3 regions of the Brevibacillus sp. B_LB10_24 genome follow, and region 3 is predicted to be linked to each of the others. Evidence: riboswitches for the same ligand, from Rfam matches in the RefSeq annotation. Region 3 holds a riboswitch; each other region holds the start of a gene.

Region 1 (4,181 bases), on a different contig from region 3:
GACGGGAAGACTGGATTGCCGCCCATGTGAGCCGGGCGACTTCAGAGAATCCCGTGTATTTGCAGGTAAAGGAGCTGTTTCAAAGCCGTACGCAGGCAGAGTGGTCGCAGTTTTCCCACAAAGTGGATTGCTGCCTGACTCCCGTGCTGGAAATCGGCGAAGTCATACAGCATCCTCACGTGCAGGCAAAAGTCTTGGCGTTTGTACGGCACACACAGCGATGGGGGGATTTGATTCAGACGGATACCTCTGCGGGCGGCTATGATCCGGGGCGGAGCACGTCCGGCATGGCTTTTGCACCGCCGCCCGCAGCAGGTGAACATACCGAAGAAGTTTTTCGATCTGTCTTGTCTGTCGCCTCGGAACAGATGACAGACTGGAAAAGGCGCGGCATGATCTGAACCAGCGAATGGAGGGGGTACAATGGAGAGTCAATCTGTTTTGCTTGAGCGAAAAGGCGGGGTAGCGGTAATCACGTTCAACCGCCCCGACAACCGAAACGCCCTGTCGCGGGCATTGGTAGACGAATTTCGCGCCTCCCTGGAGGAAGTGCGGACGGACGCCCGGATTCGCAGCCTGATTGTGACGGGGAGCGGCCCGGCTTTTTGCGCCGGCGGCGACATCAAGGGATTTCCCGGCCAGGGCGCAAGCCAAGGCAGCAGTCCGAGCGGGGCGGAGGCAAGGCGGTATATGCAGGAGGCGCATCGGCTGCTGCTCGATCTCGTCTCCTTGGAAAAGCCCGTCATTGCAGCGGTCAACGGCTATGCAGTCGGAGCCGGTTTTAACCTGGCCCTGGCCTGTGATTTGCTGATCGCCTCGGAAAATGCTTCATTTGGACAAGTTTTTGCTAAAATAGGATTGGTGCCGGATTACGGTGGAATTTTCTTCCTGCCAAGATTGGTAGGGCTGCAACGGGCCAAGGAGCTGATGTTCTCCGGCCGGATGATTACTGCCCGGGAGGCACAGGCGTACGGGATTGTGCTGGAAGTGACGACGGCAGATGCGCTCTTGCCGAGAGCCGAAGAAATGGCGGCTTCCCTGGCGCAGGGTCCCAGTGCCGCCATCGGGATGGCCAAGTCCATCTTGAACCGCAGCAGCGAGATGACGTTGGAACAGGTTCTGCAAGCTGAAGCGATGGCACAGGGACTGGCCTTCACTACGCAAGATTATCTGGAGGGAGTCCGGGCCTTTCGGGAAAAGCGGCCGCCGGCATTTACCGGAGAGCAGGAGCGAAGAGACGAAGAATGAGGTGAGGCAAGGATGAGCGATAACCAACCAATTGATCTAGGAAATGATGTGTTTCTCATTGACGGGTTTGATCTCGGCCTGGCTGGCAGGACCGGAACCTATGTCCTCCGGGAACCGGAGCTGACGATTATCGAGACGAGTGCCAGCCCGTCGGTTCCTTACATCTTGAAGGGGCTGCTTGAACTGGGGCTGCGGCCGGAAGAGATCAGATACATTATCGTGACGCATATACACCTGGACCACGCCGGGGGAGTGGGACTGCTGCTGCAGGAGTGCCCGGACGCTCAGGTGATTGTCCACCCGAAGGGAGCACGCCACCTCGCCAACCCGGAGCGGCTGATCCAGGGAGCCAGAGCGGTGTACAAGGAGAAATTCGACAGTCTGTTCGATCCGATCCTTCCGGTAGCGGAGGATCGGATCGTGGTGAAAGCAGACCGCGAATCGCTGAAGATCGGTCCAAACCGGACGCTCGAGTTTTTCGATACGCCGGGACACGCCAATCATCACTTTTCCATCTATGATCCGAAGAGCAACGGCATGTTTACCGGCGACACCTTTGGCATACGTTACCATCAGGTGGAAGACGCAGGTTGTACCTTGTATCTGCCTTCTACATCGCCTAACCAGTTTTTGCCGGAAGCGATGGAACGCTCGATCGATCTGATCAAAGACCTGCAGGTAGACCGCATCTACTTTGGCCACTACGGAATGACGACAGATGTCGATGACGCTTATCGTCAGATGAAGATTTGGCTGCCCATCTTCGTAGAGACAGCGAAGCAGCTTTCCGCACAAGGAAAGGGAGAGGGCGAAATAGCCTCTGCGCTGCTCTCTCGCGTGCGGGATCACCTGACCGGCCGCAGCGTCCCGCAAGACCATCCGGTTTACCAGGTGCTGCAGATCGATTTGGAAGTGTGCGCCATGGGTTTAGCCGATTACCTGTCAAAACAAGTGAAATAGACGGCGGATCGCCGTGAAGGTCGGCTGCGTCCGCTGCCAGCCGGCATAGACAAGTGGGTGCCGGAGTGATATAGTTACTTGTACAATCGCATATCGGAGGAAACAGGTGCTGAACGCTAAATTTTTAGCTTCGGCTTAATTGGGAAGTTCGGTTAAAAGCCGACACGGACCCGCCACTGTGGTGAGCACCGATGGCACACGCATCGGTAAGCTTTTGCTAGCATGTCACTGGTACTGCCGGGAAGACGGCAAAAGCTCGACTCTAAGTCAGGAGACCTGCCTGTTTCAGCGACACTGATGACCTACGCGGATTTAGGCTGGTGTTAGAGATCGGGCACGACCCTTGCAACGCTTGGAAATAGGTATGCGGCCAAGCATCTGATCAGGCAATGGCGAATGTTCAGCAAAGCATTTCTAACACGATTAGAAATGCTTTTTCTTGTTGGAAGAGGAGAAAGGGAGAGAAAATCATGCGCAAGATTATGCAAGCAAACGTTTTATGGTTCATCTGTTTGATGCTCAGCCTGACCTTGTTCGGCTGCTCAGCACCCGCAAACCAGTCACCGGCACCCGGCACTGACACTGCCCCGCAAGCTGTGCCGGAAACAACAGCGCCGGAATCGGAAACAACCTATCCGCTTTCATTGACCGATGGGACGAATACGTCTATCACCCTGGAACAGGAGCCCAAGCGGGTGATCACACTGGCTCCCAGCGAGACAGAGATCCTGTTTGCGATCGGGGCCGGGGACAAGGTGGTAGGTGTCGACCAATACAGCGATTACCCGGAAGAAGCGAAAAGCAAGGAGAAGGTGGGCGATATGAATACCAATGTCGAAGCAGTCATCGCCTTGCAGCCCGATCTGGTTGTCGCTTCCGCCAGCATGAATCAGAAGGCGATCGAGCAGCTGCGCTCTTATGACATCAAGGTCTACGCTTCCAGCCCGAAAACGGTTGACCAAGTGATCGAAAAAATAGAAACCGTCGGGAAAATCATGAATTTGCAGCAAAACGCCAAGCACGTGGCGGAAAAAATGCGGGCGGACAAGCAGAGCGTGGTCGATGCCGTGAAGGACGTGCCGAAAAAGAAAGTGTATCTCGAGTACAACCCTGGCTGGACGGTGGGGAAAGGCGAATTTTTGGATGAACTGATCTCGTTAGCCGGCGGGATCAACGTCGGCGGGGACAAGAGCGGTTGGTACGAGATCGATCCCGAGCACATCATTCAGGCCAATCCTGAAATCATCCTGTATCCGGAGGGGGAAGGAGCCGGCGATGTGATTCTGGACGGCATCAAAAAGCGTCCCGGTTGGGGACAGATCGACGCCGTGAAGAACAATCGCATGTTCTCTTTTGAGCAATCACCGGTCGTCCGCGTCGGTCCGCGTTTGACCGATGGGCTGAAAGAAATCGCCAAGGCGATCCATCCTGACCTGGTGAAATAAAATGAAGAGAAAACTTCTCCTGTACGGCGGAGGGGCCCTCGTGCTGCTGCTGCTCTCCGCCAGTATCAGCCTCTCGGTCGGCACGGCGAGCGTGCCGCTGGTGCAGGTTTGGAAAATCCTCCTGCATCAACTCCCGTTGGCGGATCAGTGGATCCAGCCCACCTGGACGACAGCGGAAGAGATGATCATTACACAGGTGAGGCTGTCGCGCGTCGTCCTGGCGATCCTGGTCGGCGCTTCGCTCGCCTTGGCGGGCTGCGGATTTCAAGGCGTGCTGCGCAATCCGCTGGCTGACCCTTACACGCTTGGCGTTGCTTCCGGGGCATCCGTAGGAGCGGCGTTCCTCATCCTGTTCGGGCTGCAGGCCATCCTCGGCCAGTGGACGGTTCCGATCGCCGCGTTTGTGACCGGTTCGGTGACGCTGTTCGTCGTTTTTTCACTGGCGAGCTCGCAAGGAAAGATGAGGGTGGAGACGCTGATCCTGTCCGGGGTCGTGCTGCAGGCATTTCTCGGATCGCTCGTCTCCTT
Region 2 (4,181 bases), on a different contig from region 3:
CGAGGAGATGTACTGTTCGGCCCAGTAGAGTGCGGCAAAGGGAATCAGGGTCATGCATACGCCCAGGTAGATCAGATCCAACATGTTCCTGCGGGTAAACCGGAGAGATGATTTCTTCAGGTACAGGAACGCGATGATCAGGACTCCTGCTGTACCGAAACGGATGGCAGCAAACAGAAAGGGAGAAAATCCGGCATCAATGCCTGCTTTGATGGCATAAAAGGTTGTTCCGTAAATCAAACACATAAGCAGATAGCTATAAATCATTTTATCCATATCCCCTTTTCCAACCCGGAGTGTTATAATCTTTAGAAAAAACATACAGCAGTGATATACATAACAGTCAACAGTGATACATAACACTTCCGGAAGAGGGGAGAACGCATGCAGATCAACCTTACGCGCCAGTCCGGAGTCCCCCTGGTCAGGCAAATCTATCAGGAAATCTCCGAGCGCATTCGTTTCGGATCGTTAGAGGAAGGGACTCCTTTGCCCTCCATTCGCAGCTTGTCCAGACAGTGTGATGTCAGCTTTATGACTGTCGTTGAGGCGTATCGGCTGCTGGAAGAAGCAGGGCTGATCGAACGGATCCAAGGCAGAGGTACATTTGTTGGAAAGGCGAAGAACGAGGTTGGGGACACTGGGCAACCCAATAAGGTTTCCTGTTATGAGTGGCAGCATGCTGTTGCGGATTACCTGCCGCGGGCTCAGGTTTGGCAGAGTATGCAGGCAGAGCCTGAAAACGGTTTTTCTTTTTCGATTACCTCGCTTCATCCCGAACTGGTTCCGCTGGCAGAGTTGACATCAGCCGTCCAGAATGCGCTCCGTGATGATCCAACAGTCTTGTTCAAGTACGGACCAGTGCAGGGGGATGGTTTGTTTCGCAAGGCATATGCCGAATACGCCAAGAACTTCCGCCTCAACTTACACCCGGAAGAACTGATCGTCACCAACGGGGCCCAGCAGGGGATTGACCAGGTGGCCCGCAGCTTTATCGGGCCTGGTGACGTCGTTGTGACAGAAGTGCCTACCTATAGCGCTGCCATCGACGTGTTTCGAGCGAGAGGAGCGACCGTTCTGTCTGTTCCGGTCGATGAGGAGGGGATGCGGGTCGACCTGTTGGCTTCCCTTTGCGACCAGTATCCGCCAAAATTGATCTACACGATGCCCACGTACCAGAATCCGACCGGAGCCCTCATGAGCCAGCGTCGGCGTACCCAGCTGCTCGATCTTGCGCAGAGCTATCGCAGCATCATTTTGGAGGACGATCTCTGGAGTGAAATCTACTTTGGCAAAGCCCCGCCACCGCCGATAAAAAGCATGGATGAGCACGGGCATGTCATCTATTTGAAAAGCTTTAGCAAAATACTGGCCCCTGGATGCCGAGTGGCTGTTCTTGCCGCCAACGGCAGATTCCTCAACCGTTTGATGGTTGCGAAGGCAGCGGCAGACTGGGGGAGTCCGCTTCTGACACAGCGGGCGATCCTCTCCTTTATGCAGTCTTTCTCTATGGAAAAACACGTGAAGCAGTTGCGGCAACGTCTGCTCGGCAGGAGAGATCTCGCCCTGTCCGTCTTAGAGCAGCACGCTCCGGCAGGAGTGCGCTGGACCGTGCCGCAAGGTGGATGCAATATCTGGATCACACTTCCTCCCTGGCTGCGTGCCGAAGAACTGGTCGTTCCGGCGTCTCGCGAAAAGATCAACTTTCTCCCCGGGTGGGTCTGTTACCCGGGTGAACCGGAGTTTCACCATCTGAGAATCTGTTTTTCCAGCATGAGTGAGGATGAGCTGAGACAGGGGATGCTCGGATTATGCAGGATCTTTCAGGAATCGATCGAGGCGCCATTGGAGAAACCTCCAGTCGTCTGACCCTCAGCCATCAAATAAAAAGAGATTGACAACAGGTGGAAACTATTACTATCATGAATATAATTTCTATCGAAAAAATGCATATGGAACGTTCAAGGTGTTGACCGATTCTTCTGCTTGAATCGGCAACTTAATAGGGAAGTCCGGTGAAAGTCCGGCACGGTCCCGCCACTGTAACAGGGAGCATAACGCTTACACAACCCACTGTTCTTGAAGAATGGGAAGGGCGCGTTTATGCGATGAACTGGAGTCAGGAGACCTGCCTTGAAATCGACATCGTCAAACTCACGAGGATGAGGGAGGTGTACATAGTTTGAACAGCCGTCTAGGGTTAGCCGGGCGACTTGTCAGGTGATGGAGCATCTTCGGAGTATTCTCTGAAGGTGCTTTTTTGATTGGGGAAAAACAGAGTCTCAAGAGGGAGTATATTCATGAAACGGAAATTATTCGTTCCAATGGGAATTGTCGCGCTGGTGCTGTATTTGTCATTTAACACGCCGCAGACTGCACATGCCATGCATATCATGGAGGGTTTTTTGCCGGTTGGCTGGGCTGTCTTTTGGTGGGTCTTGTTTATTCCGTTTTTTCTCTTGGGCCTGCGGGAGATTCAGCGTACGACGAAGGCGAATCCCGAAACAAAGCTGCTGCTCGGACTGGTCGGGGCGTTTGCATTCGTGCTGTCCGCCTTAAAGCTGCCATCTGTGACCGGGAGCAGCTCGCATCCGACCGGAACCGGCCTGGGGGCTGTGTTGTTTGGCCCGCTGACGATGGGGGTATTGGGCAGCCTCGTCCTGCTGTTTCAGGCGCTGCTGCTTGCTCACGGCGGATTGACGACGCTCGGGGCCAATGCCATTTCGATGGCGATCGTAGGGCCATTTGTCGCATACGGCGTGTATCGGCTGCTGTCACGCGGCGGCAAGCGGCAAAAACTGGCTGTCTTTGCCGCAGCGGCACTGGCTGACTTGTCGACGTACCTGGTCACGTCGCTGCAGCTTGCACTGGCGTTTCCCGCAGAATCAGGTGGAATTCTCGCTTCCTTTGTAAAGTTTGCCGGGATTTTTGCCCTGACACAGGTGCCGCTCGCCATTAGCGAAGGGCTGCTGACCGTCCTGGTGTGGAATTGGCTGCATACCTACAATCGGACTGAGTTGGAACAACTTCTGGCCGCAAAGCGAGGTGTGTAAAGGATGGGCAAATCGAATCGCTACCTTACCATCGCGATTTTGGTCGCGGTGATCTTGTTGGCAGTCCTCCCGCTGGCATTTATTCACGGGTCGGAGTTTGGCGGGTCAGACGATGCGGCTGAAGAGGCGGTTGGGGAACTTGCACCCGATTACGAGCCGTGGTTTGAGCCGATTTTTGAGCCGCCGGGTTCGGAGACGGAGAGTTTGTTGTTCGCTCTGCAGGCGGCGATCGGCGCAGGTGTAGTCGGTTACGCCTTCGGTTTCTTCCGGGGCCGGTCGGCAAAAAAAGGACAGGCGCATGAAGATTCCGTTTGATTCGTACGCCTATACGAATCGGCTGCGGCAGCTTCCGCCAGATCAGAAGCTGCTGTTCGCCGCCTCCCTGCTGGCGATCGCGCTGTTCGCTCACTGGCAGGTGCATTTGCTTATTTTTGCCTGGTCGAGTCTCTGGATCGTGAGGTATGCGGGGATTCCCTGGCGAACTTATTTGCGGCTGCTGCTGCTCCCAATCGCCTTCATGCTGATGAGCTTGCCGCCGCTTTGCCTGGAAGCTGCCAGCGGCGAAGGTGCTGGCAGCGCAGTGGCAAATGCCGTGGCTGCCATACCGGTGGCAGGCAGTTATGTGTACCTGAGCCCGAGCGGCCTACTGCGGGCGTTTACGGTCCTGACCCGGGCGCTTGCGTCCGTTGCCTGTCTGTATTTTCTCCTCTTTACCGTGCCGCTAGGGCAGCTCTTGCAGGTGCTGAGAAGGCTAGGGATGCCCGTGGTCCTGGTCGAGCTGTTGTCGATTATGTACCGCTTCGTCTTTGTCTTGCTGGAGGTGGCTGGACAGCTTTGGGTGGCACAGCAGGCAAGAGGAGGGCACAGCGGCTTTCGCCAAACGCTAAAAGATGTGGCAAAACTGGCAGTTACCCTGTTTGGCCGGACGTGGCAGCGGTACCGGCAGTTGTTGGTCGGTTTGACGGCCAGAGGGTTTTCGGGCGAGATCCGGGTGGTATCGACTGCCCGTTTTGTGCGATCAAAACGATATCTGTCCGAAGCGGTTCTGGGATGTCTCACACTGATCGCTTTGGAGTGGTTGACGAGGAGGTGAAGCCTTGGATTGGCTGATAGAATTTCATGATATAC
Region 3 (4,181 bases):
CGTGCAGCGCCGAGATGACGGTGACGCCCAGGGTCTTGACCAGATCCAGCAGTTGCAGCTGGTAGCGGATGTCCAGATGGTTCGTCGGCTCGTCCAGTACGATCACCTGCGCCTGCTGAGCCAGCGCCCTGGCGATCAGCACCCGCTGCTTTTCACCTCCGGACAAACTCATAAAGCTGCGCTCCGCGTACTCCAGCATGCCGACGCGCTGCAGGGCCATGTCCACAATCTCTTCATCCAATGAGGTATCCGGCTCGAACAAGCGTTTATGCGGAGTCCGCCCCATCAGCACCATTTCCCATACCGAAAAATCAAACATCTGCGTCGTCTCCTGACTGACGACTGCCATCCGCTGTGCAATGCAGCGCGAAGCCAATCGGCTTAGCTCCTGGTTATCCAAACTGACCATTCCGGCATCCGGCTCCAGGATTCGGCAGATCATTTTCAACAGCGTGGATTTTCCGCTCCCGTTCGGCCCGATGATGCCGACAAATTGCCCCGAGGCGGCATGCAGGGATATATCCTGGACAATAGGCGTTTGCATCAGCGAAAACGAAGCGTGTTCCACTGTCACGTTCATTTGCTTCCCCCTCCGAAGGTATATGTACTCCGGCGCAGCAGCCAGATAAAAAACGGCCCGCCGCACAGTGCGGTAACCACACCGATCGGCACTTCCTGGGGGGCCAATACCAGGCGGGCGAGAACATCTGCCCAAATAGCGGTAATCGCCCCCAGCCCGGCGCATACCGGGAGGACCCGCCGATGGTCAGAGCCGACCAAAAACCGGGCAATATGCGGCATCATCATGCCGATAAACCCGATGCAGCCGCTCACGGCGACGATGACCCCGGTAAGCAGCGAAACGACGAGAATAAGCGTTTTTCGAAACGCATCCATGTTGATGCCAAGTGTTTTCGCCGTTTCGTCGCCCATCAAGACGGCATTCAAGGCGCGGTATTGAAACAGCAAAAACGCGGTACCGGCCAGCACAGCCAAACCGGGGATCGTCAAGTACTCCCACTTGGCGCCAGAGAAACTGCCCATCATCCAAAACATCGCGTCCCGGATGCCCTGTTCTTTCGGAGCCAGCATGATAATAAAGTTGGTTACGGCAGATAAAACCATTGAGACGGCAATGCCTGCCAAGAGCAGTCGAGAAGTATTGATGCTTCCCCGTACCTGGGCGACCAAGTAAACGGCGATCATAGAAACGAGAGCACCGAAAAAGGCACCGAAAGTCAACGCGTACTGCCCGAAATACGGAAGTACCCCGAAGATGATAACCAATGTGGCGGCAGCAGACGAACCGGAAGAGACGCCGAGGATGTACGGGTCGGCGAGCGAATTGCGCAGCAGGGATTGCATGACCGCCCCGGCCACGCCAAGCCCTGCTCCCACCACAGCCCCAAGCAGCACACGGGGGAAGCGGATATCCCAAATGATGTGCTCCTGCGCCTTCGTCCAATCCCGTTCGATTGCTTGTCCAATCCCGGGCAGATGGGACAGGGGGATTTTCCACACCGTCTCAGGGGCAATCTTGATCGGGCCGAGCATGACGGCCAGCGTCACGGATAGCAAAAACATCCCGAACAGCAGCCACAGGACGCCCCTTAGCCCCATCCGGCCGTTTACAAGGGCCGGGCGGGCATTTCCGCTTGCCCGTACGATTCCTTTTGAAGATAGCTGGGGTATCAGGTTTCTCAATTTTTTGCTCCTTTCTGCAATTCTCGCTTGCCTACATACGAAAAAACCCCATCTCGGCAGATGGGGTTACGGGTCCGGATCTTATGAGAAAAACAACAAACTGCGGCAAACAATCGTTGCTTCTTTCCGTACACCTCTCCTTTCCGCGAAGGCATTGCTGGTGTGAGCATGCTAGGTAGGTCTCCTGGCTCCCGGATCGTCGCGCTCTTTCGCCTTCCCCGACGTTGTGGCATCGAGTGGCCTGTATGAAAAGAGAACTCCCCGGATACAGTGGCGGGACCGCTCGGGACTTTCACCCGATTCCCTGTTACCCCTTGTTCCCACAAGGGCACCTGGCTGCATCCTATGAAATTGTAGGTTGGTGCCTGCATTCCTTTTATCTTACCCTAAAGTTTGGAAGATTGCTACCTGTGCGTCCAGCAATAGGCAGTCGGAAATTAGGAATATGCAAATCCTTCCAAATGTTTTACTATAAGGGTATGGGAAATGTTGGAATTCAGATGTCAACGGATGCAAGGATTCGCAGAACCTTCCGAGGGGGGATTGACTTGATGGGGAGCAAATACGTCACGGTCCTTTTGGCTTCTGTCCTTTCCGTTTCCATCATCGGGATTCAGTCTAAGGAGCCTGTCTTTGTCTTTATCTACGGCGCTGTGGTGGCAAGCGTATTCATGATTGTTTCTTTGCCCGTCTCATTAGTGGCTGACCTGTTAGCTATGAATATAAGGTATCTCGGCCCTGTTTATTCGGGAATGCTGCAGATTCTGCTTACATTTGTGGTGCTCTCACCCTTTATCATTGCCTTTACGCTGGCCTTCACGTCTCACCCTGCGGACAATTTTCTAGATTTCCTTCACTATACGCAGCCATTCTGGCGGCTGATCGCGATTAATTCCTCCATGTTCTGGATTTCCGATCTGCTGGTCAAGTTGATGTTCAAGAAATTCCTTCGTCCCGCCGACTGATTCCATTTCTACTCCCCCCGTATTAGGGCAGCCTGCTTCCAATCTTAGAAAATATGATGCGGCCACGGTAAACCGAAGGTTGTCCCGAGACCGCATAAGAATCTACTTACTTGCTAAGTTCTACAATATAACCCAAAAACTTGAAGACTTCATCCGAAGTGGGAGGTGAATCTGTTAACAGCGAATCCAAAAAATCTGCTATATACCGCGCATCTTTATAACTTAGTTTATCAAAATTATCTTTTTCAGCGAAACGTTTAAGACGACTGGCTATCCCATATACGTCTCCATTTTTGCATAGCGCCGCGGAAGCTTCGCATAGGGAAGCATAGGCATCAAAATAATGCAACCCTTCAACCCAACTATAATCATACGTAAATTGCCTGAATTCGCCTGCAACATGAGCTGTGTACATGTTAACGTAACTTTCTATTTTTCTTTCAATGTGCCATAGTTTTGTGTAGGTATTATATATGAAAAGATAATCAAAGAAAATATGAAAAAGATCAATATCGCAACTCCCGCGATGTTTTTCCGTTCCTCCCTATCCGCTACACCTTGAATGTTTCCACGCGCTGCTGCAATTCCTCCGCCAGTTTGGACAGCGCGCCGGCAGACGCAGTGATTTCCTCCATGGAGGCCAGCTGTTCCTGTGTGGCTGCCGAGATGCTCTGGCTGCCTGATGCCGAACCCTCGGCAAGCTGCAGCACGCGCTCAAACGTCTGCACCACTTTTTCCGTTCCTGCCGCCATCTGTTTGGACGCAGCGGATACTTCTTCAATCTGGTTCGTCACTTCCAGGACAGAAGCTTGAATCTGGGCAAAGGATTTCCCCGCCTGATGGACCGCGCCCATCCCGTTCTCCACTTCCTGCCGGCCTCTCTGCATCGATTGGGCGGCCGCCCCGGTTTCAAGCTGAATGGCGCTGATCAAGTCAGCGATTTGCTGAGCCGATGCCGTCGATTGTTCCGCCAGCTTGCGAACCTCGTCGGCCACCACCGAGAACCCGCGTCCGTGTTCGCCTGCTCTCGCCGCCTCGATCGCTGCGTTTAAAGCCAAGAGATTGGTCTGAGCGGAGATGCTGGTGATCACTTCGATGATTTGTCCGATTTCCGTTGAGCGCCCCTGCAGCCCTTCGATAACCCGGGTCAAGTCGCTCATCGTCCGATTGATCGTTTCCATTTGCTCCACCGCCGTCCGGATGGCTTGGTCTCCGTCTGCAGCCTTTCGGGAAGCTTCGGCAGCGACGCCAGATACGTGACCGGCGCTCGCCGCGATATGCTGTGCGCTTGTTGACATCTCCTGGATCTCTTTTGCGCTTCCTTCCACTTCCTGGACCTGCTGATCGGAGCCGGCAGCCATTTCCTGTATCGTCAAAGTGATTTGCCCGGCGGCTTTGCTCGTCTGGTCGGAACTGGCCATCAGCTGCTCCGCAGAAGCAGCCACCTGCTGGGCATTTAACGCTACCTGCCTGATCAGCACGCGGAGATTTTCCTTCATCTGCTGGAAGGAG

The links. A riboswitch is a leader RNA that binds a small molecule or an ion and turns the genes downstream of it on or off. The one in region 3 is predicted to bind cobalamin.
Region 1: it holds a riboswitch for cobalamin, as region 3 does, so the genes downstream of both, ACI7RC_RS07160 (ABC transporter substrate-binding protein) here and ACI7RC_RS10290 (FecCD family ABC transporter permease) in region 3, are expected to answer to the same signal.
Region 2: it holds a riboswitch for cobalamin, as region 3 does, so the genes downstream of both, ACI7RC_RS18540 (energy-coupling factor ABC transporter permease) here and ACI7RC_RS10290 (FecCD family ABC transporter permease) in region 3, are expected to answer to the same signal.

What each region holds. Positions count from the first base shown of each region.
Region 1 covers NZ_JBJQOQ010000005.1:95,153-99,333, reverse strand. Annotated here, with positions in the region: gene ACI7RC_RS07175 (CaiB/BaiF CoA transferase family protein) at 1-401, shown strand, start outside; gene ACI7RC_RS07170 (enoyl-CoA hydratase/isomerase family protein) at 424-1,248, shown strand; gene ACI7RC_RS07165 (MBL fold metallo-hydrolase) at 1,261-2,208, shown strand; cobalamin riboswitch at 2,296-2,506, shown strand; gene ACI7RC_RS07160 (ABC transporter substrate-binding protein) at 2,679-3,653, shown strand; gene ACI7RC_RS07155 (FecCD family ABC transporter permease) at 3,655-4,181, shown strand, end outside.
Region 2 covers NZ_JBJQOQ010000022.1:36,888-41,068, forward strand. Annotated here, with positions in the region: gene ACI7RC_RS18530 (DMT family transporter) at 1-267, opposite strand, end outside; gene pdxR (MocR-like pyridoxine biosynthesis transcription factor PdxR) at 385-1,869, shown strand; cobalamin riboswitch at 1,948-2,150, shown strand; gene ACI7RC_RS18540 (energy-coupling factor ABC transporter permease) at 2,301-3,053, shown strand; gene ACI7RC_RS18545 (energy-coupling factor ABC transporter substrate-binding protein) at 3,057-3,368, shown strand; gene cbiQ (cobalt ECF transporter T component CbiQ) at 3,352-4,146, shown strand; gene ACI7RC_RS18555 (energy-coupling factor ABC transporter ATP-binding protein) at 4,151-4,181, shown strand, end outside.
Region 3 covers NZ_JBJQOQ010000008.1:155,699-159,879, reverse strand. Annotated here, with positions in the region: gene ACI7RC_RS10295 (ABC transporter ATP-binding protein) at 1-580, opposite strand, end outside; gene ACI7RC_RS10290 (FecCD family ABC transporter permease) at 577-1,620, opposite strand; cobalamin riboswitch at 1,862-2,055, opposite strand; gene ACI7RC_RS10285 (hypothetical protein) at 2,253-2,669, shown strand; gene ACI7RC_RS10280 (hypothetical protein) at 2,776-3,084, opposite strand; gene ACI7RC_RS10275 (methyl-accepting chemotaxis protein) at 3,221-4,181, opposite strand, start outside.